Regions from separate parts of the Bradyrhizobium sp. USDA 327 genome, predicted to be linked through region 1. Evidence: riboswitches for the same ligand, from Rfam matches in the RefSeq annotation. Region 1 holds a riboswitch; each other region holds the start of a gene.
What was found. A riboswitch is a leader RNA that binds a small molecule or an ion and turns the genes downstream of it on or off. The one in region 1 is predicted to bind cobalamin.
Positions count from the first base shown of each region.

Region 2: linked by a shared signal. The riboswitch ahead of metE (5-methyltetrahydropteroyltriglutamate--homocysteine S-methyltransferase) and the one ahead of ABIA42_RS08575 (energy-coupling factor ABC transporter permease) in region 1 are both predicted to bind cobalamin.
Region 3: linked by a shared signal. The riboswitch ahead of ABIA42_RS00355 (transposase) and the one ahead of ABIA42_RS08575 (energy-coupling factor ABC transporter permease) in region 1 are both predicted to bind cobalamin.

Region 1 covers NZ_JBGCCW010000001.1:1,891,732-1,899,600, forward strand. Annotated here, with positions in the region: gene cobJ (precorrin-3B C(17)-methyltransferase) at 1-527, shown strand, start outside; gene ABIA42_RS08545 (cobalt-precorrin-6A reductase) at 503-1,249, opposite strand; partial or broken gene cbiE (precorrin-6y C5,15-methyltransferase (decarboxylating) subunit CbiE) at 1,248-2,430, shown strand; gene ABIA42_RS08555 (cobalamin biosynthesis protein) at 2,427-2,795, shown strand; gene cobM (precorrin-4 C(11)-methyltransferase) at 2,792-3,574, shown strand; gene ABIA42_RS08565 (cobyrinate a,c-diamide synthase) at 3,574-4,884, shown strand; gene cobA (uroporphyrinogen-III C-methyltransferase) at 4,881-5,612, shown strand; cobalamin riboswitch at 5,658-5,877, shown strand; gene ABIA42_RS08575 (energy-coupling factor ABC transporter permease) at 5,914-6,591, shown strand; partial or broken gene cobF (precorrin-6A synthase (deacetylating)) at 6,638-7,388, shown strand; gene cobT (nicotinate-nucleotide--dimethylbenzimidazole phosphoribosyltransferase) at 7,399-7,869, shown strand, end outside.
Region 2 covers NZ_JBGCCW010000001.1:513,564-521,432, forward strand. Annotated here, with positions in the region: gene ABIA42_RS02215 (nodulate formation efficiency C protein) at 112-837, opposite strand; cobalamin riboswitch at 1,846-2,048, shown strand; gene metE (5-methyltetrahydropteroyltriglutamate--homocysteine S-methyltransferase) at 2,149-4,494, shown strand; gene ABIA42_RS02225 (hypothetical protein) at 6,538-6,744, shown strand; gene ABIA42_RS02230 (hypothetical protein) at 6,902-7,024, shown strand.
Region 3 covers NZ_JBGCCW010000001.1:72,961-80,829, reverse strand. Annotated here, with positions in the region: gene ABIA42_RS00370 (P-loop NTPase fold protein) at 1-822, opposite strand, end outside; gene ABIA42_RS00365 (hypothetical protein) at 743-1,840, opposite strand; gene ABIA42_RS00360 (transposase) at 2,241-2,363, shown strand; cobalamin riboswitch at 2,601-2,803, shown strand; gene ABIA42_RS00355 (transposase) at 3,179-3,625, shown strand; gene ABIA42_RS00350 (hypothetical protein) at 4,027-5,442, opposite strand; partial or broken gene ABIA42_RS00345 (transposase) at 5,636-5,926, opposite strand; partial or broken gene ABIA42_RS00340 (hypothetical protein) at 5,984-6,058, opposite strand; partial or broken gene ABIA42_RS00335 (IS21 family transposase) at 6,122-6,300, opposite strand; gene ABIA42_RS00330 (hypothetical protein) at 6,382-7,188, opposite strand; partial or broken gene ABIA42_RS00325 (IS6 family transposase) at 7,477-7,869, opposite strand, start outside.

The DNA.
Region 1 (7,869 bases):
CCGAAGGCGGCCAGGTCGTCGTCGTGTCCTCCGGCGATCCCGGCGTGTTCGCGATGGCCTCGGCCGTTTTCGAGGCGCTGCAACAGGCGCCGCAATGGCAGGCACTGCCGATCCGCGTGCTGCCCGGCATCACCGCGATGCTGGCGGCGGCCGCGCGCGCCGGCGCGCCGCTCGGTCATGATTTCTGCGCGATCAACCTCTCCGACAATCTCAAGCCGTGGGCGGTGATCGAGAAACGCCTCCGCCTCGCGGCGGAAGCCGATTTTGCCATCGCGATTTACAATCCGCGCTCGGCGAGCCGTCCGGAAGGATTTGGCCGCGCGCTTGCGGTGCTTCAAGAGGCGGGTTGCGGCGGGCGCCTCGTGATCTTCGCGCGCGCGATCAGCGCGGCTGACGAGAAGATCGAGACCGTGACGCTGAACGAAGCGACGCCCGAAATGGCCGACATGCGCACGCTGGTGATCGTCGGCAATTCGCAGACGCGCCGCGTCGGCCCCTGGGTCTATGCGCCGAGGCGGCTAGAATGACCGAGCCACTGCATGATCGCGGCCACGCTCTCAACCCGCAGCCGCTCGGGCAGTCCTGGTCGCGAGATCATGATCACGGGCAAGCCAAGCATGCGAGCCGCGTCGATCTTGGCGCGCGCGCCGTCGCCGCCGGAATTGCGGGCGACGATCCACGCGATGCCGCGCGTGCGCAGCGTGTCCAGCTCGTCGTCGAGGGTGAAGGGTCCGCGCGACACGATCACATCTGCCGCGAAGGGCAGGGGCGCTTCGGGCGGATCGACGAAGCGCAGCGTGTAGGCATGCTGCGGCTTGCTCGCGAACGGCGCGATGTGCTGGCGGCCGATGGCGAGAAACACGTTTGCGGGCGCCACGGGCAGCGCGGCGACGGCCGCGTTGACGTCTGCCACCTCGATCCAGCTGTCACCGGGCGCTTTTGTCCACGGCGAGCGTTCGAGCGCGATCAACGGCGTGCCGGCTTCCGCGCACGCCACGATCGCGTTACGGCTCATCTCAGCCGCGAAGGGATGCGTCGCGTCGATCACATGCGTGATATTTTCACGACGAATGTAGTCGGCCAGCCCGCTCACGCCACCGAAACCGCCGATGCGGGTCGGCAGCGGCTGGTCGGCCGGCGCGCGGGTGCGGCCGCCATAGGAATAGACGGCGTCGATGCCGGCGCGCGCGACCTCCGCTGCGAGCAGGCTCGCATCGGTCGTTCCGCCCAGAATGAGGGCGCGCGTCATGTCTGATCCCTGGCTGACCATCATCGGTATCGGTGAAGATGGCCTTGCCGGGCTGTCCGAGGCAAGCCGAAAGGCGCTTGCCGAGGCTGAAACCGTCTTCGGCGGTGAGCGCCATCTCGCGCTTGCGGAGGTTGGCAGCCGCGGCCGCCCGTGGCCGGTGCCGTTCGACGCAAAGATCGTGCTGAGCTGCCGTGGCCGGCCAACGGCGGTGCTCGCCTCCGGCGATCCGTTCTGGCATGGCGCCGGCGCGAGCCTCGCCGAGACACTCGGTGGCGACGAGTGGATCGCGCACCCTGCGCCGTCGACATTCTCGCTTGCGGCCGCGCGGCTGGGCTGGCGCCTCGAGTCCGTGACGTGCCTCGGCCTTCATGCGGCGCCGTTCGAGCGTCTCATGCCGCATTTGGCGCAAGGCGCACGCATCATATGCCTGGTGCGCGACGCAGCGGCGGTCGGCGACCTCGCGAAGTGGCTGACGCAACGCGGATGGGGGCGCCTCACTCCTGTGGACTCTCGCTGCGCTTGGCGGCCCGCGCGAAAGCATCGACCAGCATCGCGCCGATCTCTTTGCCGCGGATATTGCCGGCAATCTGGTTGCGGTGGCGGTGGAGGCGCGGGGAGGCCAGGGTATTTCCCGCAGTTCGGGATTATCGGACGATCTCTTCGTCCATGACGGCCAGATCACCAAGCGGCCGGTGCGTGCGCTCGCCCTCTCGGCGCTGGCGCCGCGGCCCGGCGAACGGCTGTGGGACGTCGGCGCCGGTTCGGGTTCGATCTCGGTGGAGTGGGGGCTGTGCGGTGGGACGGCCACGGCCATCGAGCTGCGCGAAGATCGCGCCGCGAACATTCGCAGCAATGCAGCCGCGTTCGGATTGGCGCATCGGATCGTCATCGTTTCCGGGAAGGCGCCCGAAGCGCTTGCTGCGCTGGAGCCGCCGGATGCCGTCTTCATCGGCGGCGGCCTCGATGGCGCGATGTTCGATGCCGTCTGGGCGCGCCTCTTGCCTGGAGCGCGGCTCGTTGCACATTCAGTCACGCTGGAGACGGAAGCGCTGCTCGCCGAGCTGCACCAGCGCCATGGTGGCGAGCTGATGCGGGTCGAACTGGCGCATGCCGCCTCGCTCGGCCGCTACCGATCCTGGGAAGCGACGCGGCCGGTGGTGCAATGGAGTGCGGTCCGATGAAGGTCGCAGGTCTGGGATTCAAGAGCAACGTGACGGTCGCCTCGTTGCGCGAGGCGCTCGCGACGGCCGGCGGCCCCGAAGGTCTTGCGGCATTTGCGACCGTCAGCGACAAGGCCGACGCGGAGGCGCTGAAGCAGCTCGCGCGTGAATGCGGCATACCGATCAAGGCCGTTCCGGCCGACAGGCTGGCCGGCATCGACACGCCGACGCAGTCAAAACTCGTCGCGGAAAAGTTCGGGACGGGATCGCTTGCCGAGGCCGCGGCGCTCGCTGCGGCCGGTCCCCGCGCGCGGCTGATTGCGGCGCGGGTTGTCTCGCAGGATCGCACCGCGACCGCCGCGATCGCCGAAGGAGACGGCGCATGACGGTGCATTTCATCGGCGCCGGCCCGGGCGCGCCCGATTTGCTGACGCTGCGCGGCCGCGATCTGATCGCGGCCTCTCCGGTCTGTCTCTATGCCGGCTCGCTGGTGCCGGAGGGGGTGCTGGCGCATTGCCCGCCGGGGGCACGCATCGTCAACACTGCGCCGCTGTCGCTCGACGAGATCATCGCGGAGATCGCCGCCGCGCATGCGGCAGGCAAGGATGTCGCGCGGCTGCATTCCGGCGACCTCTCGATCTGGTCGGCGATGGGCGAGCAGCTTCGCCGCCTGCGCGCGCTCGGCATTCCCTATTCGGTGACGCCGGGCGTGCCGTCCTTCTCGGCTGCCGCGGCCGCGCTGGGGGCCGAGCTGACGCTGCCCGGTCTTGCCCAAACGGTGGTGCTGACGCGCACGCCGGGGCGGGCCAGCGCGATGCCCGAAGGCGAAAAGCTCGCCGCATTCGCAGCGACCGGCGCGGTGCTCGCGATCCATCTGTCGATCCACCTGCTCGACAAGGTCGTTGCCGAGCTCACGCCGCATTACAGCGCGGACTGCCCGGTCGCGATCGTCTGGCGCGCGAGCTGGCCGGACCAACGCATCGTCCGCGCGACGCTCGGCACTCTTGATGCGGCTGTGGGCGGCGAGATGGAGCGCACCGCGCTGATCCTGGTCGGCAGGACGCTTGGCGCTGCGGATTTCGACGAGAGCCGTCTCTATGCCGCGGACTACGACCGCCGCTATCGGCCGGTCGGTGCCGAGCCGCGTTTTCCGGAGGCATCGTGATGGCCGCAGGGCTCGTCATCTCCGCGCCGGCCTCCGGTGTCGGCAAGACGACGCTGACGCTGGCGCTCGCCCGCGCCTGGCGCAATCGCGGAATGAACGTGCAGTGCTTCAAGAGCGGGCCGGACTATATCGATCCCGCGTTCCACGCCGCCGCGACGGGCCGCGCCTCCGTCAACGTCGACAGCTGGGCGATGGATCGCGGAGCAATCGCGCATCTCGTCAGCCGCGGTGCCGACGCCGATATCGTGCTCGCCGAGGGCTCGATGGGCCTGTTCGACGGCGTCGCCGCACGCGGTGTCTCCGGCACCGGCGCCACCGCAGACATTGCGGAGATGCTGGGCTGGCCGGTGGTTCTGGTGATCGATCCTTCGGGGCAAGCGCAGACGGCGGCGGCGATCGCCGCAGGCCTTCGCGATTATCGGGCCGGCGTGCGGCTTGCCGGCGTCGTGCTCAACCGCGTCGCCAGCCCGCGTCATGAAGATCTCGTGCGGCGTGCGCTCAACGAGGCCGGCATCGCCGTGTTCGGCGCGCTGCCGCGTCATGCCGAGATCAGCCTGCCGAAGCGGCATCTCGGCCTGGTGCAGGCCGAGGAGCGGGCCGAGATCGGCCAGCTGATCGACGAGGCCGCACGCTTCGTCACCGAGCATGTCGATCTCGATGCCGTGCTGCGGTCGGCGGCTCGCTGGTCGCCGCAACCTGCCGCGAACGGTCTCAACGTCGCGCCACCGGGGCAGCGCATTGCGCTCGCCCGCGATGCGGCTTTCTCCTTCGTCTATCCGCACATGCTGGAGGCCTGGCGCACGGCGGGCGCCGAGATCTCGACATTCTCGCCGCTTGCCGATGAAGTGCCTGACGCGAGCGCCGACGTCTGCTGGCTTCCTGGCGGCTATCCCGAGCTGCACGCCGGCAAGCTCGCGGCCAATGCGCGCTTTCAAAGCGGCCTGCGTGCCTTCGCCGAGACACGGCCGGTGCACGGCGAGTGCGGAGGCTACATGGCTCTGGGCACGGGCCTCACCGATGCCGACGGCCTCCGTCATGAGATGACGGGCCTGCTTGGCCTCGAGACCAGCTTTGCCAAACGCCGCATGCATCTGGGCTATCGTCTCGCCGAACTGGTTGCGCCGATGCCGGGGCATCAGCCCGGCGCACGCCTGCGCGGTCACGAGTTCCACTATTCGACGATCGTCGCGCAGCCGGATGCGCCGCTGGCGGTCGTGCACGATGCGACGGGCGCCGCCATGGCCGAGACCGGCTCGCGGCGCGGCCACGCCACCGGTACGTTCTTTCATCTGATCGCGGAGGACCGGTGAGAGGATTCGTGTCGTTCATTTCCGCCGGCCCCGGCGATCCCGAGTTGCTCACGGTGAAGGGCGCCGCGCGGCTGCGCGAGGCCGACGTCGTGCTCTATGACGACCTCGCCTCCGGCGCGATTCTGGATCTGGCGCGGCCCGGCGCCAATCTCGTCGCGGTGGGAAAACGGGCAGGGCGGCCCTCGACCAAGCAGCACCACGTCAACCGTCTCCTGGTCGACTATGCCGCGACAGGCGCGCGCGTGGTGCGGCTCAAGTCTGGCGATGCCGGCATTTTCGGCCGGCTCGAGGAAGAGCTGGAAACGCTGCGCGAAGCCGGCATCGGCTACGAGATCGTACCCGGCGTCACATCCGCCTGTGTCGCCGCCGCCCAGGCCGGCATTCCCCTGACCCGTCGGCATACCTCCCGCCGGGTGCAGTTCATCACGGGGGCCGACGTCAGCGGCGAGCTGCCGTCCAACCTGAACTGGGCGGCGCTGGCCGATCCCGAGGCCACGACCGTGGTCTATATGGGCAGGCGCACCTTTCCGACGCTTGCGGCGAAATTGATCGCGCAGGGGCTCGCTCCGAACACGCCCGCACTGTTTGCCGAATCCCTCGGTCGTCCTGACGAGCGGCTGGTCCGCACCACCATTGCCGAGCTCGCCGAGCAGCTTGCGCGGGGCGGCGCCGCGTCCACGGCGGCCGTGATCCTGTTCGGCGCGCTGGCAGGGGATTATCCGTCATGACGGCGGCGGTCGCCCTTCGCCTCTTGACGCCCGGCTCGCGAAAGGCGCACACAGGAGGGGCATGGTGCTCGACGCGGCGCAAAGCGCCGGAGCATAATCGGGAATGGGGGTGGGCGGACCCAGTTGCGGCGCCCAAAACCCCAGCCGCCCCCGCGACTGTAAGCGGTGAGGGGCTCCGAATCGCCACTGGGCCGCAAGGTTCGGGAAGGCCGGAGAACCCAGTGAACCGCGAGCCAGGAGACCGGCCCTGCACGTTTTGAGACCAAGGCCGTCGGGTGTGACGGCAGGAAGGAATTGAGCCATGCATATCGAACCGGGAATCGTCACGGGCGCCAAGCTCGTATTGAGTTACGCAACCGGCATCGCCGCAGGCGGCGTTGCGCTGAAGCTGGCGGCCGAAACCGTCCGCACGCAGGGCGTCGGCTCGTTTGCCGCGCGCACGCTCGCCACCACGGGCCTCGTCTTCACCTTCTTCCAGGTCCTGCCGCACTTCCCGGTCGGCGTCTCCGAAGTGCACTTCATCCTCGGCTCGACCTTGTTCCTGCTCTTTGGTGCTGCGCCCGCCGCCTTCGGCCTCGCATTTGGCCTGCTGCTCCAGGGTCTGTTGTTCGAGCCCGCTGACCTGCCGCAATACGGCATGAACGTCACCACGCTGCTGGTGCCGCTGTTCGCGATCCAGGCCATCGCCACGCGCATCATTTCGCGTAACACCGCCTATGTCGATCTGAAGTACGGTCAGGCGCTGGCGCTGTCGACGACTTATCAAGCGGGTGTTGTCGCCTGGGTGGCGTTCTGGGCGCTCTACGGCTCCGGTTTTGCCATGAGCAACCTCGCCAACATCGCGACCTTCGCGGCCTCCTACGCGCTGGTCATCGTGATCGAGCCGCTGGCAGACCTCGCAGTGCTGGCGCTGGCGAAGTCGCTGCGCGGCGTCACCGCGCCCGGCCTCGTCACTCCGCGCCTGCACAACGGCGCCTGAGAGACAAGCGAAAGGGCGGCCCTGATTGCCGCCCGTCGCGCTCGCGATGCTCACGCTCTCCCTGATAGGCATCGGTTGCGGCGATCCCGAGCAGCTCACGCGCGCCGCGATCGCTGCCATCAGCGCGGCCGATCTCGTCATGATCCCCGCGCAAGGGGGCTGCAAAGTCCGATCTCGCCGATCTCAGGCGAACGATCTGCGCGGACGCGCTCACCAGCGACAAGACGGTCATCGCCGAATTCGACCTTCCCGTGCGCGACACCGGTGAAGCCGATTACCGCAAGGGCGTAGACGATTGGCACGAGGCGGTGGCTGCGGTCTGGTCGCAGACGATCGCGAGGCATCTCGATGGTGACGGCAAGGTTGCGCTGCTGATCTGGGGTGATCCGTCGCTCTACGACTCCTCGCTGCGCATTGCACGGCGATTGAATCCGTTGCCGAAGATCGAGGTCGTGCCCGGCATCACCTCGATCCAGGCGCTGTGTGCGGCGCATGCGCTGCCGCTCAACGACATCGGCGAGCCGTTCCTGGTCACGACGGGGCGGCGCTTGCGTGAAGACGGCTGGCCGCAAGGTGTCGATACCGTGGTGGTGATGCTCGACGGCGGCACGGCGTTCCAGTCGCTCGATCCAGCGGGGCTTCATATCTGGTGGGGCGCCTATCTCGGCATGCCCGACCAGATCATCATGTCCGGCGCACTCGCCGAGATCGGCCCTCGTATCGTCGCGCTGCGGCAGGAGGCGCGCGAGCGGCACGGCTGGATCATGGACAGCTACATTCTCAAGCGCAGGGCGTAAGCGAGGCAGCATGCTTCCCGAATGGGTTTACCGGAACTGCCCCGAGGTCTCCGCGGTCCATCGCGAGGCCGCTATTGCGCGGCAGGCGCAACTGACGAAGCCGACCGGCGCGCTCGGCCGGCTCGAGCAGCTCGCGATCGAGCTTGCGGGCCTGCAGGCGACCGAAGAGCCGCACGCATTGCGGGTGCCGATCATCATCTTCGCCGGCGATCACGGCATCGTCGCGCAGGGCGTGTCAGCCTATCCGCAAGCCGTGACGATCGCGATGATGGCGAATTTTGCCTCAGGCGGCGCGGCGATCTCGGTGCTGGCGCGTGAACTGGGTTCGAGCCTGGAGGTGGTCGACGCCGGCACGCTGGCCCAGGCGCAGATGGCGGGAATCGTCACCGACAAGCCGCGCAGCGGCACGCGCGATTTCAGCGTCGAGGCTGCGCTCACGCCCTCGGACCTGGCCTTTGCCTTCGAGGCCGGCCAGCGTGCG
Region 2 (7,869 bases), 1.4 Mb from region 1:
CGGACCGTTGCGGAAGCTAAAACAAAGCAAGTGCCGAGCGCGTATGTCTTGCAGTCGGTCCGAGGCACTGGGCCATGGAGGAACTGCGGCGCGATGTTGCTCTGCGGCAGTTTACTCGGGCCTTCGCTCTCCTAAGTCTTCCTCTTCATTTGGCTCGGTGCGTTGGAACCAGGAGCCAGGGGCAAATTTCGCGATGCGCTTGGCAAAGGAGGATTGTGGCTCCCAATCCTGTCCTTCTCTCTTTTCGAAAGTGATGACCCCGTTGTGTGCAAAATAACGTGGTCCTTGGATACTACAATTCACCAAGAGCAGAACGCGCCACACGTCACCCGTCTCGGCCGGTTTGCCATTCCGCTTCGGTAAGTAGTCCACTCCAACTGGTTCAATGATAGTACAGCGGCCCTGCCGCAGAAGATCGCCGAGCCGGCCTTGCGGGGTGGCCACGAAGTTGAAGTTGGCCGGATCATGCAGAAAGCGAAGATTTGCGTCCCTTTCGCCATCTGCGACTTCACTGGCGATCAGGGAGAGCGCCAGGGCGCGCCAGCCCAATTCCATCGGCTTCGCATAAGTCGACGCAAGTTCAAACGTGCCGTCGAGGGCGATCTTCCAGGTGATAACGTACTGTTCGTCCGATTTGTTGTCCCGGTGTCTGGTCCACGAAACGAAAATAAAGTCGTTTTGGCCAAGTTCAATAACGCCCCACATTTGAGGCACGAACTGTGCCACCTTCGAGACATTGGAGATAATTTGTTCTATCGTCTCACCATCTTGCGCTCGCCAAGTTGACTTCAATCGTTCGACAAGGGGGCTGTCGCTGGCCCGAATATTATTGCTCATGGCAGCCGGCCAGGCGAGGCAGATTAAAAATCCGACCAAGCAAAGCCATAGCGCGGGTCTTCCAGACATTCTCTTCATAACCCTCGGCCTATCGCGTTTCATCCAAACATCTTGTAAAGCAGGCAACCTCGAACCTGCTATGAGCCATCGCAAGAAGTTTACGGGATGCGACGTGGCACCCGCTGGCTGTCCCGCGCGATCAGGCGCTCCCTGTATGTCATGCGCAGCTAACTTCCCCGACAGCGACTGCGTCAGTTGGCTGAGCTGGACCTGCCCAGCAGGAGGAGACTGGGCATGCCGAGGGTCTGCATTCTTCGTGCCAGGCAATAGGCGGAAATTTTCACAGAGTTTGTGTCGCTCTTGTCGACTTTCTGACCTTTGCACGTTTTCGGTGTTCCTATTCAGTGTATCCGCCGCAGCTTGTGCATCCTTGTCCCGCACCGGATATTTAGCAGAAGAGTTGAACGCCTCGATGCCGGATGCCTGATGGACGGAAGTGCGTTTGCCGCTATTGAGCTGTGTGGTTCGCTATCGTGCCGCCGGCGTTCGAGCTGCATGATTGCCAGCGGCACCAAGCCGGCTTGATCCCGGCTTTGAAGTCTGGGTGGCACGCAAATCAACCCCTCGCCTCGTATGTTGCTAAATTCCGCCACGTGCCTTGGCCTATTCGCTGCAGATCCTTTAGTTGAGAGAATAGCTGGCTAGCCGAGGTGCTGGGCGAAACTCTGGAAATCGCAAGGCCGCATCGAAAGCATTCTGATAGAAACGTCGGTACTCCCGCCGGAAGGCTGCTTCTGTCCCTTTCATCGATCTAGCGTGCGGCTCCGCCTCAAGGCAGCTCCGGATGCTATTCCGGTATCTGAGAAGGATATGTCTGATTATGACATCTCTGATTAGAGAATGTTTCTGGATGGTGGTAAGTCACAGAGATGCACGGTCATTCGGCTAGCAGATGTCGCAGATTAGCTTGCACATAATCTGAGAGGTTGACGGAAGAGTTCTCGTGCCGATAATCCAAGTCGTCGAGGTTCTCCGGTTCCCATTGATCCGGAGCTAAGAGGGAAGCCGGTGCAAATGCCGGCGCTGCCCCCGCAACTGTAAGTGGCGAGCCGCTGTCCAACGATGTCACTGAAGCCTGCACGGCTTCGGGAAGGCCGGACAGCAGCGATGACCAGCAAGCCAGGAGACCGGCCCCGACAATATATTGGTCCACGGGCGGGGTGTCTCGGTGGTACGCCAAGCAGCCGTCGCACGCGCGACTTCTCCTGCCTGCGTCCGCCATGGCCTTTGTCCCCAACAGGGGTTAACGCGATGTCTCCTCTCTCTCTTCCAGTTGCTACGCTCGGAACGCCACGCATCGGCCCAAGGCGTGAGCTCAAGCTCGCTCTAGAAAGCTACTGGTCTGGAAAGATTAGTGAACAGCAGTTGTACGAAGACGCATCCGGCCTACGCGCAGCGAACTGGGCTCGTCAAAAATCGCTCGGCGTCACGATCATTCCGTCAAACGACTTCTCGCTGTATGATCAGGTGCTTGATACAAGTGTCATGGTTGGCGCCATCCCGGAGATCTACGCCTCGAGCGGAGAATCCGTTTCGCTCCAGACGTACTTCGCCATGGCCCGCGGATCGCAATGCGGCGATCAGGATGCGAGTTGCGACCAGAGTACGCGGGGATCTGGCGTGCCCGCGCAGGAAATGACCAAGTGGTTCGATACCAACTACCACTACATGGTTCCCGAGTTTTACCGGGGACAGGCGTTCAGACTGTGCTCTCGCAAACCCGTCGAAGAGTATGAGGAAGCCAGGGCTCTTGGCTTTCAGACCCGCCCTGTCCTGATCGGGCCGGTCACATTTTTAAAGCTCGGCAAGAGTACCGATAGCGCGTTCCAGCCCCTCTCTCTCCTCGATGATCTGATACCTGTCTATATCGACCTTCTGCATGAATTAGCCAAACGAGGGGCAAGTTGGGTTCAGTTTGATGAGCCCTGCCTGGTCCTTGATCTGGATGAGGCGGCGCGACAATCGTTGCTGCACGCCTATAACCGGTTCGCAAAGGAGGGACCCGCTATCAAGATCATGCTTGCGAGCTATTTCGGCGCCCTAGGCGACAATCTGGATACTGCCTTGAGCCTGCCAATTTCCGGTCTGCACGTCGATTTGGTTCGAGCGCCAGAACTATTGGATCAGATCATTGCTGACGGCCGAAGTGATCTCGTCATGTCGCTCGGTGTCATCGACGGCCGCAATGTGTGGCGGTCGAACTTGCCGTCGCTCCGTCAGCGGCTGAAGCCCTCGATTGCGAAGCTTGGCAGGCACCGTGTACAGCTCGCTCCGTCCTGCTCGCTGCTTCACGTGCCGGTCGATGTTGAACTCGAGACCGGGCTCGCGTCCGACGTCAAGAGCTGGCTTGCTTTCTCGGTTCAGAAGATGCGTGAGCTTGCGATCCTGGCGCGGGTACTCGCAGGCGACCAGAATGTTGGGCTAGCTCTTGCCGAGTCGGAATGCGCCGCGACTGCCCGCCGGACCTCGCCGAAGATCCATAATGCCAACGTCGCTGTCCGAATGAGGGCGATCGATCAGACGATGCGCCAGCGCGCCACCCCGTTTGCCCGTCGTTCCGAGATCCAAAGGGAACGCTTTGGACTGCCGGCTTTTCCTACCACGACGATAGGATCGTTTCCGCAGACCGCAGCGGTGCGAAATGCTCGCGCGGCGCATGCGCGAGGTGCGATGAGCGAGGAGCAATACGACAGGTTCCTCAAAGAGGAGATAGCCCGCGCCGTACGTTGGCAGGAGGACATCGGTCTTGACGTCCTCGTGCATGGCGAATTCGAGCGTAATGACATGGTGCAGTACTTCAGCGAGCAACTCGCCGGCTTCGCATTTACAAGGAACGGATGGGTTCAGTCCTATGGTTCGCGCTGCGTTAGGCCCCCGATCCTGTTTGGCGATGTAGTGCGGCCGAAGCCGATCACCGTGGAATGGTGGCGCTACGCGCAATCACTAACTGGTAAGCCGATGAAGGCGATGTTGACCGGACCGGTGACGATCCTGAACTGGTCGTTTGTTCGCGATGATATTCCTAGAAGCGAGGTCTGCCGTCAGCTTGCGCTCGCGATGCGCGATGAAGTCCGCGATCTCGAGAATGCCGGTGCAGCCATAATACAGATCGACGAAGCTGCACTCCGCGAAGGATTGCCATTGCGCCGGTCGGACTGGAAGGCATATCTCGATTGGGCCGGAGATTGCTTCCGCCTCTGCTCATCGGGCGTTACCGATCAAACGCAAATCCATACACATATGTGCTACTCAGAGTTTAACGACATCATCGGTGCGATCGCTGCAATGGATGCGGATGTCATTTCAATCGAGACGTCGCGATCGAAAATGGAGCTACTGGATGCGTTCAGGAAGTACGAATATCCAAATCAAATCGGACCGGGCGTGTACGACATTCACTCTCCACGCGTCCCCGAGACGGGCGAAATGAAGGAGCTGATGGTGCTAGCTCGGACGCGTTTGCAGGATTCGCAGCTTTGGGTCAATCCGGACTGCGGCCTAAAAACGCGCAAATGGGAGGAGGTTCGGCCGGCGCTCACCAACATGGTCGCTGCCGCGCGCGAACTGCGCGCTGCATCCGATCCGCAAATCGGTTGATCCCGAGCTCCGGTCTGTTCTCAACAAAGCTAATTCGGTTGTGGTGATTTGCGCTTTCCACAATATCGAGGCTACCATTGCCGCCGACATGATGCCCGGTCCACTTCGTGGACCGGGGAAGGTACGGTCTCGGAGAAAAGACGGTGACGCGTTGCGCTAGTTTCGTTGGCCGGGGTAGAATTGCCGGCTGCTCGATCACGGCGACAACATTCGCCGAAAATCTGCAACCCATGTAAGCAGAAGTGTATTGCAGCTAATCATGCCGTGGTACGCGGCCGTATAGGTTGAGATTTGGAAATTTACGCCGAGATTTGTCGCTCATGGGCACGTTGGCAACGGCCGCGACAGCAATGAGAAAACTAATGCTTGACGGACACCGCAAGGCACTCGGCGCGGATTCGGTCCGCTCGGAGATGCCGTCAGGCTCCCTCATTCGATCCACGAGATAGTTTCAGAAGAGAGGACGGCGAAGGCAGTCCGTACCCCAACTCACACCAATCCATTTGGGATAACGGCGCTATCCGGGCCACATACGCCAATGCGTCGGCCGCACCGCGATTTGCTCTCCGGTATTCGCGTTGATCCATCCGCCGAAGATCCGGCGGCAAGGAAAGACCACCCGGTGAATTGAATTACCCTCGATCACGGCAATCTCCAGATCCTGATCGAAGGGCGGCGCCTTTCCAAGCTGCTCCCATGTCAGATCATTAGATCCTGGCCGGTGTTCATAGCTGCGGGGTGACAAATTCAGATACCTTGTTAACACTGCGCACATCGCTTGGGTTCTGCGCGGACAGGCCGACGCCGATATCGTTCGGACGACCCGCGTCTCGATCGCGTCAGCCGCGGCGGAGGGATATCGGCTTTGCGCTGTTGTGACGGAACATGATCCGCTCGCGAACTGAAATATTTGGATCTGCGCCAGGAAACGACATCTGAGCTTTTGTCGAATTGATTTGGATCAGCTCAAGGCCTCGGCCATTGATATTTGTAGATGTGCTGCACCAGTTTTACTGGACTGCAGCTCCAGTAATCCGGCCCGGGCAGGGTAAATGGTCCGGCCGTCTGTCATGTCACGTCCTTTGTTGGTGAGACACATCTCCTTGTCCTCCGGCGTCATCGTGTTGGTTGTGTGTGGGTGGCCTTCCTCACGCGCGCATTTAGATGGGCGTAGCTTCGCTCTGAGCGCATAGCAGGGCCGTCCCGCAGGCCGATAAAGTAGATGCCATCGCAAGTCGGCGCAATTTATCATGTGGCCGGTCATTGGCTCGCCGCGCGGCTGCGGCTGCGTCTGGCAGCAGTCCTAGGAACGGCCGCGGGTACCCGGGCATGAAAGCATCATGGGCGTCAAGCATTGCTGTCTGCCGTGCGTCTGACCTTACTAGAAGACCACTTCTATCAGAGGCAGCCGCTGCAGCATTGATGCTTGTCAAAAAGTTGTGCGCGTCCGGGATCGGTGGCTCGTGACCGCTACCAGCCGCAGACGCCTGTCGACATGCTCCGAACTCGCGCTTCAGCGAGCGCCTCGCGTTCTCTGCAACAGACCAGCGCCTTGATTTGAGGCGCAACTCACGCCCATGGCTAAGACAACATTTTCGCCATTGCTCCGTGCACGCCGATGGTCATTGATGCTTCGCCTTTCATTCGGTAGCCTTGCCGGCGCTGATCCTGACCTTAAGCTCTGGCGCTGAAGTCCTGGACCGGGCTTATCGAAACGTGGGCTAGGACAAGTGTAATGATCGGCTTCTGCAATCGCGTCTTCAGGTGGACCGCCGATGCAAGTTCGGGGTTCTCGGCGTCATTGCCCAGCGATCGCTTGCGCGCGTAGCCCGCCGGCGCATGGCAGAAATCAGCCCGCGATAAGCCTGCACTTGCGGCAGTCGTTCACAAGACTATCGCGGACAGCTCGTAAAGTTCACGGCGGACTTTCGGCCTATCTTCGGAGGATCGGACAGACCTCTTGGGATGCTCCTTGAGGCAAATCAAATACTCCCCGCGCGAATGGCAGAATAGTGGATAAGCAAACCACACGAAGAGAGGGGCATGCCTTCATTTAGCGTCCGGTTTATGAAGATCGTTTGCGACGATGCCGGCGGCGAGCATCGTGCGTGCCAGGCAGCATTTAAGGTCGATGCCGCCTCGCTGAGTGCTGCAGCTCAGCAGGCGGAGACCGATTTCTGCCGGCAAAGGCGAGTCCGCGATTGGACAATCTTCGCCGATGTTTTGGAGCTTCGAACACCGCCTGCATGAGCCAATCCGTCCACATCGCCTTTCGAGCATTCCGTGAGGACGAGCTCTCCTGAGTTAGCAAGGGCGTCGCACTTTCCCCCACGGAAGTTTAAGGTCTTCAACACCGGCCAATGCTCTCAGTTCACGCCCGTGACATTCACCGGCGTCCTCGCCAGTCATGGCATTCATCTGCATGGGCGGCTATGGCGTCGGGCGCGACGACGTGTTCGTCGAGCATGCCTACGACATTGTGTCCGGCGTCCGCGTTTCGATCGGACGAGACTTTGCCCTTTTACAGTGACCGGCGTCCACTTCGAACCTTGGCAGCGGTGCTCCGGATCAGCCTTACTTCCGCCCGCTGCCACTCCGTGCGGTAGCCTTACTGTGGCAAGCGTTCCAATTGTACAATTTGCGCTACGCCGCCGGCAGCCGTATATGGAATCCCGAAGGGACGGCAAATACGTTATCCGCCGTGGCGAACCTCAGGGCAGATAGGTTGAATTCGTGGTGTAGAGCACCTATCCGGCAATGGTGTAGAGCGCATCTGACCAGCCGGCCAAAGCGGGATCATCCCAGTGGGTAGAGAACAGACGATCTCGCTGCTAGGAGGTAAGCGTGACCTTGAATTCGTACGATGAGTGGTCGAGATTGAAGGAAGTCGTAGCGGGTACGGCCACCAATTATGCGGCTCACGATCGCGAACTCTCTTTCGATCTATTCTTTTATGGCAATCTTAAGATCCGCTCGGAGTGGCCACCTAGATAGACTCTCCGCCTCGTTTGAAGTGGACATTGTCGGGTGCCCTCTCCGTGCGCCGTAAGTCGGGACGTGCACACGCTCACATCTGGCGGCACCATTGTGCACGTGACCGTCTTCCCGTATCAGGACGGGAGCTTTTGAATGTCATTTGATCGTCCAGTGACTTAAAGGCAACTGTTGCTTCGATGACAGCCGATCTACGCTTGTGCAAAAAAGAGCCACCACATGTTCGATATCTATTTGAACCAAAGAAACGATCTTTTGGTCGTGCCGAGAGGCTTTGCGATCCCCGCGGAATTGGGCGGGAATTGGAAACGAAAGAAGCGGGCGGTTCGTTCGGTGAGCGATGTCATTCATCAGGATGTACAACGGCGTGGCTACTACCGA
Region 3 (7,869 bases), 1.8 Mb from region 1:
TGTCATGAGCGAAGACAGCCGCTCGGCAGTGTCGAGTTGCCCGACCAGCGATCCCGGTAAGCCGATGTCAAGCGAGTTGACGAACGCGCGGTCCACCTTCTTGCCCTGCCAAGTGCTCTTCAGTTGACGGATCACGGCGGCGCGAATCTTCTCCTTGTCGGGCTCGGGCAGGTCGCTGTTGTCCACGAATAGCAGCATCATGTATGCGCGGACCTCCTGCGTGCCGAGTTGCGGCACGCGGATCGGAACCTGGATCAGCTTGTCGAAGTAGTTCGTTACCATCAAGTCATTTTCGAAGCCCGCGAAGTGCTTGCGGACTGCGTGCTTGATCATGTCGTTGTCCGCAGCGATGACGAAGGCGGTGTTCTTGAGGAATAGGAAGAGGCGGATGGCTTCGAGCGTCGAGATCGTTGTCTCGGGCAGGCAGCGGTCGAGATCGTCGATCAACACGACAAGCGTGATACCGAGTTCTTCAAGGGTTTGCTCGAGCGTGTCGCGCAGAGCCTGAATTTCCTTCGGAGGAGACGTTTCCTCCTTCGGTTTTAGAAGCTCGCCGCCTTCCTTGACGGCATCGCCGACGGCCTTCTTCGCCGCATCGGCATCGCTCTTCCCGAAGCCCTCGCTCCACATCTTTCTGCCGAGTTCGAAGAACTCGCCGGCGGCCCCGACCGGCGGAACGCCGAAATAGATCGAAGCCGCCGACGTCGTTGCGAGCTTCGCCACCCGCAGCCACTTCACCCGCTTAGCAAGAGCGGCAACCTTTTCGAGCGCTGTCTCGCGGCTTTCGGCCTCGTTCGCAAGCTTGTCCGCAATGACGTCCATTAGGGCGGCGCGCGACGTGGGTCGGGGCCTCGAGCGCCTTGAACGAGTAGTAGTCGCGCCCGTGGAACTGGCGGTCCTTCAGGTGGCGGTTGAGCTCGTTCAGGGTGGACTTGATGCCGGTGAAGGCATCGTCGAGCCGATGGAGAAGGTCGTCCCGGAATGCCGAGGTCATCTCCGTCTCAGCGTTCCGACACTGCTCCGCGTACTGGACCAATTCATGCCCATCCAATCGGTCCTTTTCGGCGACCGCCCACTGCTCGACGGCCGACGGCGTCGCCTCCTCGGCGGTGAACGGCGGCACGAGATAGAAGTCCTGCCCGTGCTTGTTCACGGCGCCCGTCATTTCCCTCATCAGGGTGGAGCGCCGGTTGGTAGAACGGTTTTCACGGTCCGCCGTCAGCCCAGCGATGCGGTCCGACAAGGACTGAGCCGCCATTTCGGCCACCTTCGACCGGTAGTCGCTCATCTCCCTCGATTGCGGGAATCCGTCCAGCAGCTGGCGCGCGCGGGCGCGACGTGCCACCGCCAGGACTTCACGATTGTTCTTCATGTAGTCTTCATACGCGCCCTCGGCCCTGTCTTTCGCGCTGTGTGCCCGGGTCGACGCATCCTGTGTCTCGGTCTTGAGCCGGTTTGCCGTCTTGACCTCCGCGGCTAGGCGCTCCAGATCGGCAACGAGCTTGGGATCGCGATTCCGCTTGGCGTCTTCGATATTTTTGCCGATTTCCGCCAGCTTGCGATCGAAAGCAGCCAATTCCTCGCCGCATCCAAAGCAGGTCAGGCCAGAGTCGCGGATGGCCTGGAATTGCGCGAACATGGCTTCGAACAGCCGTGCCTCATCCTCCGCGCGCCGGACATCTCCCGCCGATCCAGCAAGTTGCTGGAGCAATTGCTGCCGTTCGGCCTGAAGCTGTTGGCGCATCTGCTCCTTCCGACCGTCGACTTGCGCGATTTCGAGCAATCTCTCGTCGAGATTCCCGACGAAGAAGCCTTCGACTTCGTGGTTGGTCTCGTTCACCCTGACCCTAGCCGTAAGCAGGCTGCGCGCAAGCTTCTCCCCGCGGAGTACCATGACCTCTCGAATTCCGCGCTGTTCGACGCCATCGTCGCAATGGCGTTCTGCCTTGCAGATCGCGACGCGCGGTTCAGGGTCAGCGTGAAGTACCTCGCAGGGCTAACACCGGACATGCTCAGCACGACAGGCAGGGCGATCATAGGCGGACAAGCCGGCTTCGATACACTGTGCGAACGGTTGAGACATGTAAACGGCACCCGAGCCGGCCATCACGGCCGCATCAAAGAGCTGGGACATTTGGCTGGGCTTTCGACGTCGGAGTCGCCCCTCGATCCTCAGATCAGGTCGATCTTGCTAGAGAAGATCGAAACGAACATCGCAAATGCCGTCGAGGCGGAGTCTCTTGAAACTCGCTGCCCGTGTGGTCGAGACCACGAGCCGCATTCGCCTTGCGTTCGCCGCGGCATGTCCCGAAGCCGACCTGATCCGCGGCTTGCCCGGCGCGCTGCTGCCGCTCAGTCCTTGACCGGCGGGGCGTCCGCCCCCCGTTCGCCCAACTTATCCCTCAAGCGCGTTGCAAAGTACGGGTCGTCAGGCGGTGAAAAGCCGAAGGCAATCCTGTGCGCCTCGTCAGAGCAGATGTGCGGCCACATCAATCGGACTAGAAAAACGCACTCTCACGAATAGGACGGGCTAAACTGTCACATGTTGTGTCACTCAGCACTCGATTCACGCCCCTTGCTTGACTCGGTTATGAGGGGCCTTCAGTCTGGTTATCGGTAGCGCCGAAAGGCGTATCAAGGGAATACGGTGCGTCCTCACGGACAAGGCCGAAGCTGCCCCCGCAACTGTAAGCGGCGAGCCGACGACAGTTGGGCCATTGGGTTCGTTCGTTCGAACCTGGGAAGGTGGTCGGAGGCGTCAACCCGCGAGCCAGGAAACCTTGCTGCCGGTCGTGGTCATGGACTGACGCAGGGGCGGGGTGCTCCAAGACGTTGCAAAGCCGATCGAGATCTGCCGCATTCGGGGCGAACGGCTGCCGCTCACGGCGAATGTGCGTGACGGCTTTTTGTTTCGCCCGTGGTCATCACCGTTTTCATTTCAAACGTAGTAGCCGTGCCGGCGCGAGTTTCGGCGTCAACTTCAATCCTGCTCAAACAGCGCTGGCTGTCCGGGTCAGCATTGACGCTAGGAATCGTGCTGGCCTCGATCGCCGCAGCGGGATCGGCGTCCGCACAGCCTCCGCAACTGCTCAATCCGTGATTGTCTCCTCGGCCAATCCGTGGGGCAACACCGTCACCGCGGCAGCAGCAGCGGCGCGAGCGCGTACGCCTCTGGTACGTGGCCGCGACCCGGGCGCGCGACCTGCTGATCCTGCCTAGGCACTCCGCCGACCTGTCGGACAAGTGCTGGGCAAAGCTCGTCGATTTGGGCCTGGCTGGTCTCCCGGCGATCAACCCGAACGACGTCGGCACCGCGAAGGAAAGGAACGTCACGCCGCTAGAGAACGGGCAGACCCGCGAGACCTTCGCCGCCGAGGCGACCGCTATCTTCGATGTGCGCAAGACCGTGATCTGGCGTCGCCCGAGCCGGAGGGAACTTGATCAGGTGGACGAGCCAGAAGCGAAGATCGAAAGCGGGGAAATTCCGGAAACCGGCGCTGCGGAGCCTGCTGCCGTTCTCAGAAGTTCGACGCGTGGCACCATCCTTCACAAGCTAATCGAGGAGGTGCTGACCGGAGAAGCCTGCGACGCCAGGGCGGACTTGAAACGCGGGCTGCGGAACTGATCCGGCAGATGGGGCACGAACCGGCGGAGGATCCGAAGATGGGCATCAGCGCCGTCGAACTGACCGCCACGGTGCTGCGGACGCTCGCTCTTCCGGACGTCGTGACGCCGCGACCGCGTCTCGCCCCCGAGCTCCCGTTGTTCGGAAGCCAGACTCACGAAGGCGGCAAGGTCCTGCTCTCCGGACAGGTTGACGCGATCGCGTTCGACGAGGCCGGCGCCATCGACGCGGTCGTCGATTGGAAGAGCGACGTGGCTCCGGATGCGCCGAGCATCGGCCACTACAGACAGCAGATCGCCGACTATCGGAAGCAGACGAACCTAAGCGGGACAGGTCGTCGATGTGACTTGAGCCCCCGCGGCTGCTGCTCAGGATCCAAGCGCCGTCTCTGCCGGCCTGGTCTACCTTGCCGAGCTGCGGTTGCTCACGCTTGGCTGAGATCGAATCTGAAAGTTCTCCGCAGTTTCACGGATTTCGAAATTGATCGGTCCAGGTCGCCCGTCCGGAGTTCGGGCCCACAGGTATGCGGAGCCTTCATCCAGCACGATCGACTCGACCGAGAAGCCTGCACGCTTAACCAATCCGGCGAGATCGTCCGGCGGGATGAGGCCGTAGAAGGAATGGCCCCTAAGCGAGTCCATGAGGAAGCCGTTGCCGTATGGTTGACAATTCGGGAGATTCTGCATCCTTGTAAAATCAGAATTGCGATAGAGCGTCACAAACAAGCAAGTGCCGTTTGGCTTTAGCTTAGCTCTCATCAGTTGAACGATGCCAAGTCTCACGCTTGCCGATGGGATCACAGAAAGAACGTTTATGCAGAAGCCGCGGTCGTATCTCCGGTCATGGGAGGCAAACTGACCCACGGTGAGGGCGTGGACGTGATTTGATTTGCCGACGTAATCGCGGATGGTGGTCGAACGACCGCGGATCATTTGACCCCTTGAAAGCTGCACTTCCGAATCCACCAACGCAAGTTCGCCGGTGGTTTTGGCTATTGCCCGTTCGTAACGCAGTTTGCCGCAGCCAAAGTCGAAGCTGGAATGAATTGGCTCGAGACGCGAGATCAGCTTCTTAAGATAGGCCCAACTCTGTGTTTCCGGCTTGGCTGCGTTTTCGCTCCGGACGATGATATCCTTCCCGATCTTGTACCACATCAGATGGCCGCCTCTGTGAATGCTTGGCGGTTGCCTGCACTTGCCTCGGCATTCCCGGCTATCTGTTGGATCTGGGGATCCGCCCTTCGTTCCAGCAATCCATACCGAAGATGCATAAATAGAAGCGCGGCCATCGAGGCGGTCCAAAAAATGATCAGAAACCAAGCTGCCCTGGCGAAGGCGGATAAGACCGCGAAGCCTGTGAGTATGAAGAGCCACTCCAAGGCAACCCAATATGTGCCAAGCCTCCAATGCGCTTTCGATGTCGTGCTTGTCGACGAGCGGATGTTCGCTTCGGCTGGACGCGTATTTGTAGAACGTCGCTCTCACGAGGGGATGGCGGTCGCGTTTGAGATTTGCCACCTGACGGGCCGACATCTGCGCACCCGACATGACAGCCAGAGGGAGAAGGATGTTAGCGCGGTCGAACCTCGCCCTGATCTTAAATATGTCCGAAATCCGATCATGGAATCGGGTGACCCTGCTGAAGATGAGCACCAGCAAAGCAAGCGCGAAGCCGCCCACGTTCACCTCAGGAGCTTTAATAGCCGTGGCGAATTCCTTGACGCCGGGCAGATGCTCAACTCGCAAGAAAAGACCGTTAATCCAAGGATCGTACCTCACCAGGAACGAGCAGGCTAAGGTCAGCCAGAAATCCGCCAAAGCGTTCTTCTAGAGCATCTCAGAATAGTTCTTCGGCCCGAAGAAGGGCATCAGAACGCGAAGGATCGAATCCATGCCGCCCCCGAGGTTGTTAAGACCGGTCCATAAACGGCTTGATTGAGTCAGAAAAGTAGCCGACGGTCAACGGATAAGGTGATGGCCGAAGGGAGGAAACACCCTCCCTCGGACGCTTCCCGAGTCGAGTAGCGATCCCATATTCAAGGCAAAAAGCGCGCATCTGATTTATGAGGCACGTCCGTTGCGAAATCATCCTATCGCGAACACGATGCAGCGCTTGCAGGTCAATGTGTTCGGGCGACCGTATTTCGACGAAGCGCATTGTTGGTCGCGTCACTGCTTCCGCGATCGCTGCGGCATCGATGATGTCACTTTTGTTGGACTTTACATAAGGCTTGACGAATTGAGCCGGAATAATGCGGACGGTATGCCCCATCGCGGCGATCTTGCGTGCCAACCATTGCGAGCTGGCCTTCCAATTGTAGATCGTCGCTTCGGAGACCCCGTGCTTGCGAGCTAGGTCGGCCGTCTTCGCCCCGGCCTCATGCGCCTTCGACACTGCGATAATCTGCTCTTCCGTGAACCTTGCTCGCTTCATCTGTCCGTCCTTCTTCGGGGCGGACTCTGAATCCTTCTGGAGGAAATGCTCAGTGGCAGGTCACGCCAACGAAAAGAAGCGTTGGTTGCGCAGCCGCGCCAAAATCCATCGCTGCGCGACTTGCACCGCAACTTCGACCTTTGCCTTATCTTTTGGGCGCCGCGGCCGGGCTGCGAGATGGCCGTGCCGTAATGGCTTGCCATCTCGGCATAGGTTCGGTTGAGGCCGGGATCGTGGCGGTCGGGATGTGAGCGGCAAGCCAAGGCCGTCAGTCAGCGTGGCTCATTGGCATAGCGCAGCTCACCTTACCGCCCGCGCGGACTTCACTTCGAAGTCACGGACCAGTTGTTGAAATTGAAGTTCTTTCCCCCCGGGGACGAGGTAATCTCGACGCCGTATTGGACGCTACCGACGTTTATGTCGCCAAAGTACCCCTTCGACTTGATCCACTGCAGGATACTCTTGATGTCCACTGTCCCGCTGTTGGTCTTCGAAGTGCGCAGCAATGAGATGACCTTGTGACCATCGGAGCCTTCGCCTTCAAACACGTTCCAAGTCGCCCCGCCTACATTGACATTGCTGTAGACCGGAATCGCCGCACCGGAAGGGGCATAATGATATGAAATGGGCTTAACGTTGCCGCTCCCGTCCGAGTTTCCGGTGTAGTTTGTCCAGAGCATTATCTCATGTCGGTCTGAGCTGTCCCAGATATCGTAGGCGACATCCCAGGCGCCGCCAGTGGGAACTTCCTGATTGAAGCTCGAGCTCAGAGTGTTGATTGAGCTGAGCGGTTTCCCGATATTGAAAGCCACGTGCGGATAGCTCTTGATGCCAGGAGTATTGGGCTGGTTCGACCACACGCTCCACCGGTTGGCTGCACTCACCGAAATCGTCTGAGGCCCAGGGTGCGGGCCCCATACGTCGTTGTTCCAAGAGTAGCCATCGCGTGAAAAGCTTCCGTATGGAGCGCTCGAACGCCAAATCGGCGTCTGTGCCGACACAGGCCCGGCAGATGATAATGACCGGGCTTCATTCGCGGCCTGCCTAAATAGATCATGATCCTCCTGTGTCCGGACGTAACCCGTTGGAGACCCTTGCGCGCCGGCACCGCTTATCCGATTGGAATCCATAAAGCTCTCCTTTCTGATAACAAAATCTCCTGCAGATCCACTAGCGGGCCCCCTAGTTCAGCATGGGCGGCATCGGCATCTAGAGACCGGGCTTGAATGCTAGGAAGGTTGGCTTTCGAGAAGCTGACGAGCTCGGGAAGAAGGGTGGACCCGCGCCCGGATTTGCCGTCTTTCGGATGACAGCAGCCTGGCTGAGACAGTGGCAACGATTGTCCGTCGTCAGACAATTTGAGACTGATCAGGCTTTTCGAGAAGGGAGGCTCTGGCTCATCAGGGGGCATCGTCAACTTAATCGACCGCCGAGCCGAAGGAGGCGATTCTCAGAGGTCGAGAGTCGGCGATAGCGCTTGTCATGGAGATCTCGCGCCAAGTCGCAAAGGCTCGCTCGCGCGAAGCACGACGGAAGTCGGCGGTGGCGGCGCCGGGATAGGGGATGTGGAAAAGGTTCGCGACCTGATCGTGAACGGACAGAAACCGTTGAGCCTGACGGGACGATTTGAAGCGCGTCATGATCCGCTCGCGTCGCCGCGTCGGCTGATGAGAATTCTCGGCCCGATTGTTGAGAGCTTTGTGCTGGCGATGTTCGACGTGTAAGCCCATCTTCGCCCTCGCAGCGCCGTACGAACGCAGCTTATCCGTGATCATAACGCGCGGCGGCGTGCCGGCGGATTTCAAGAGCTT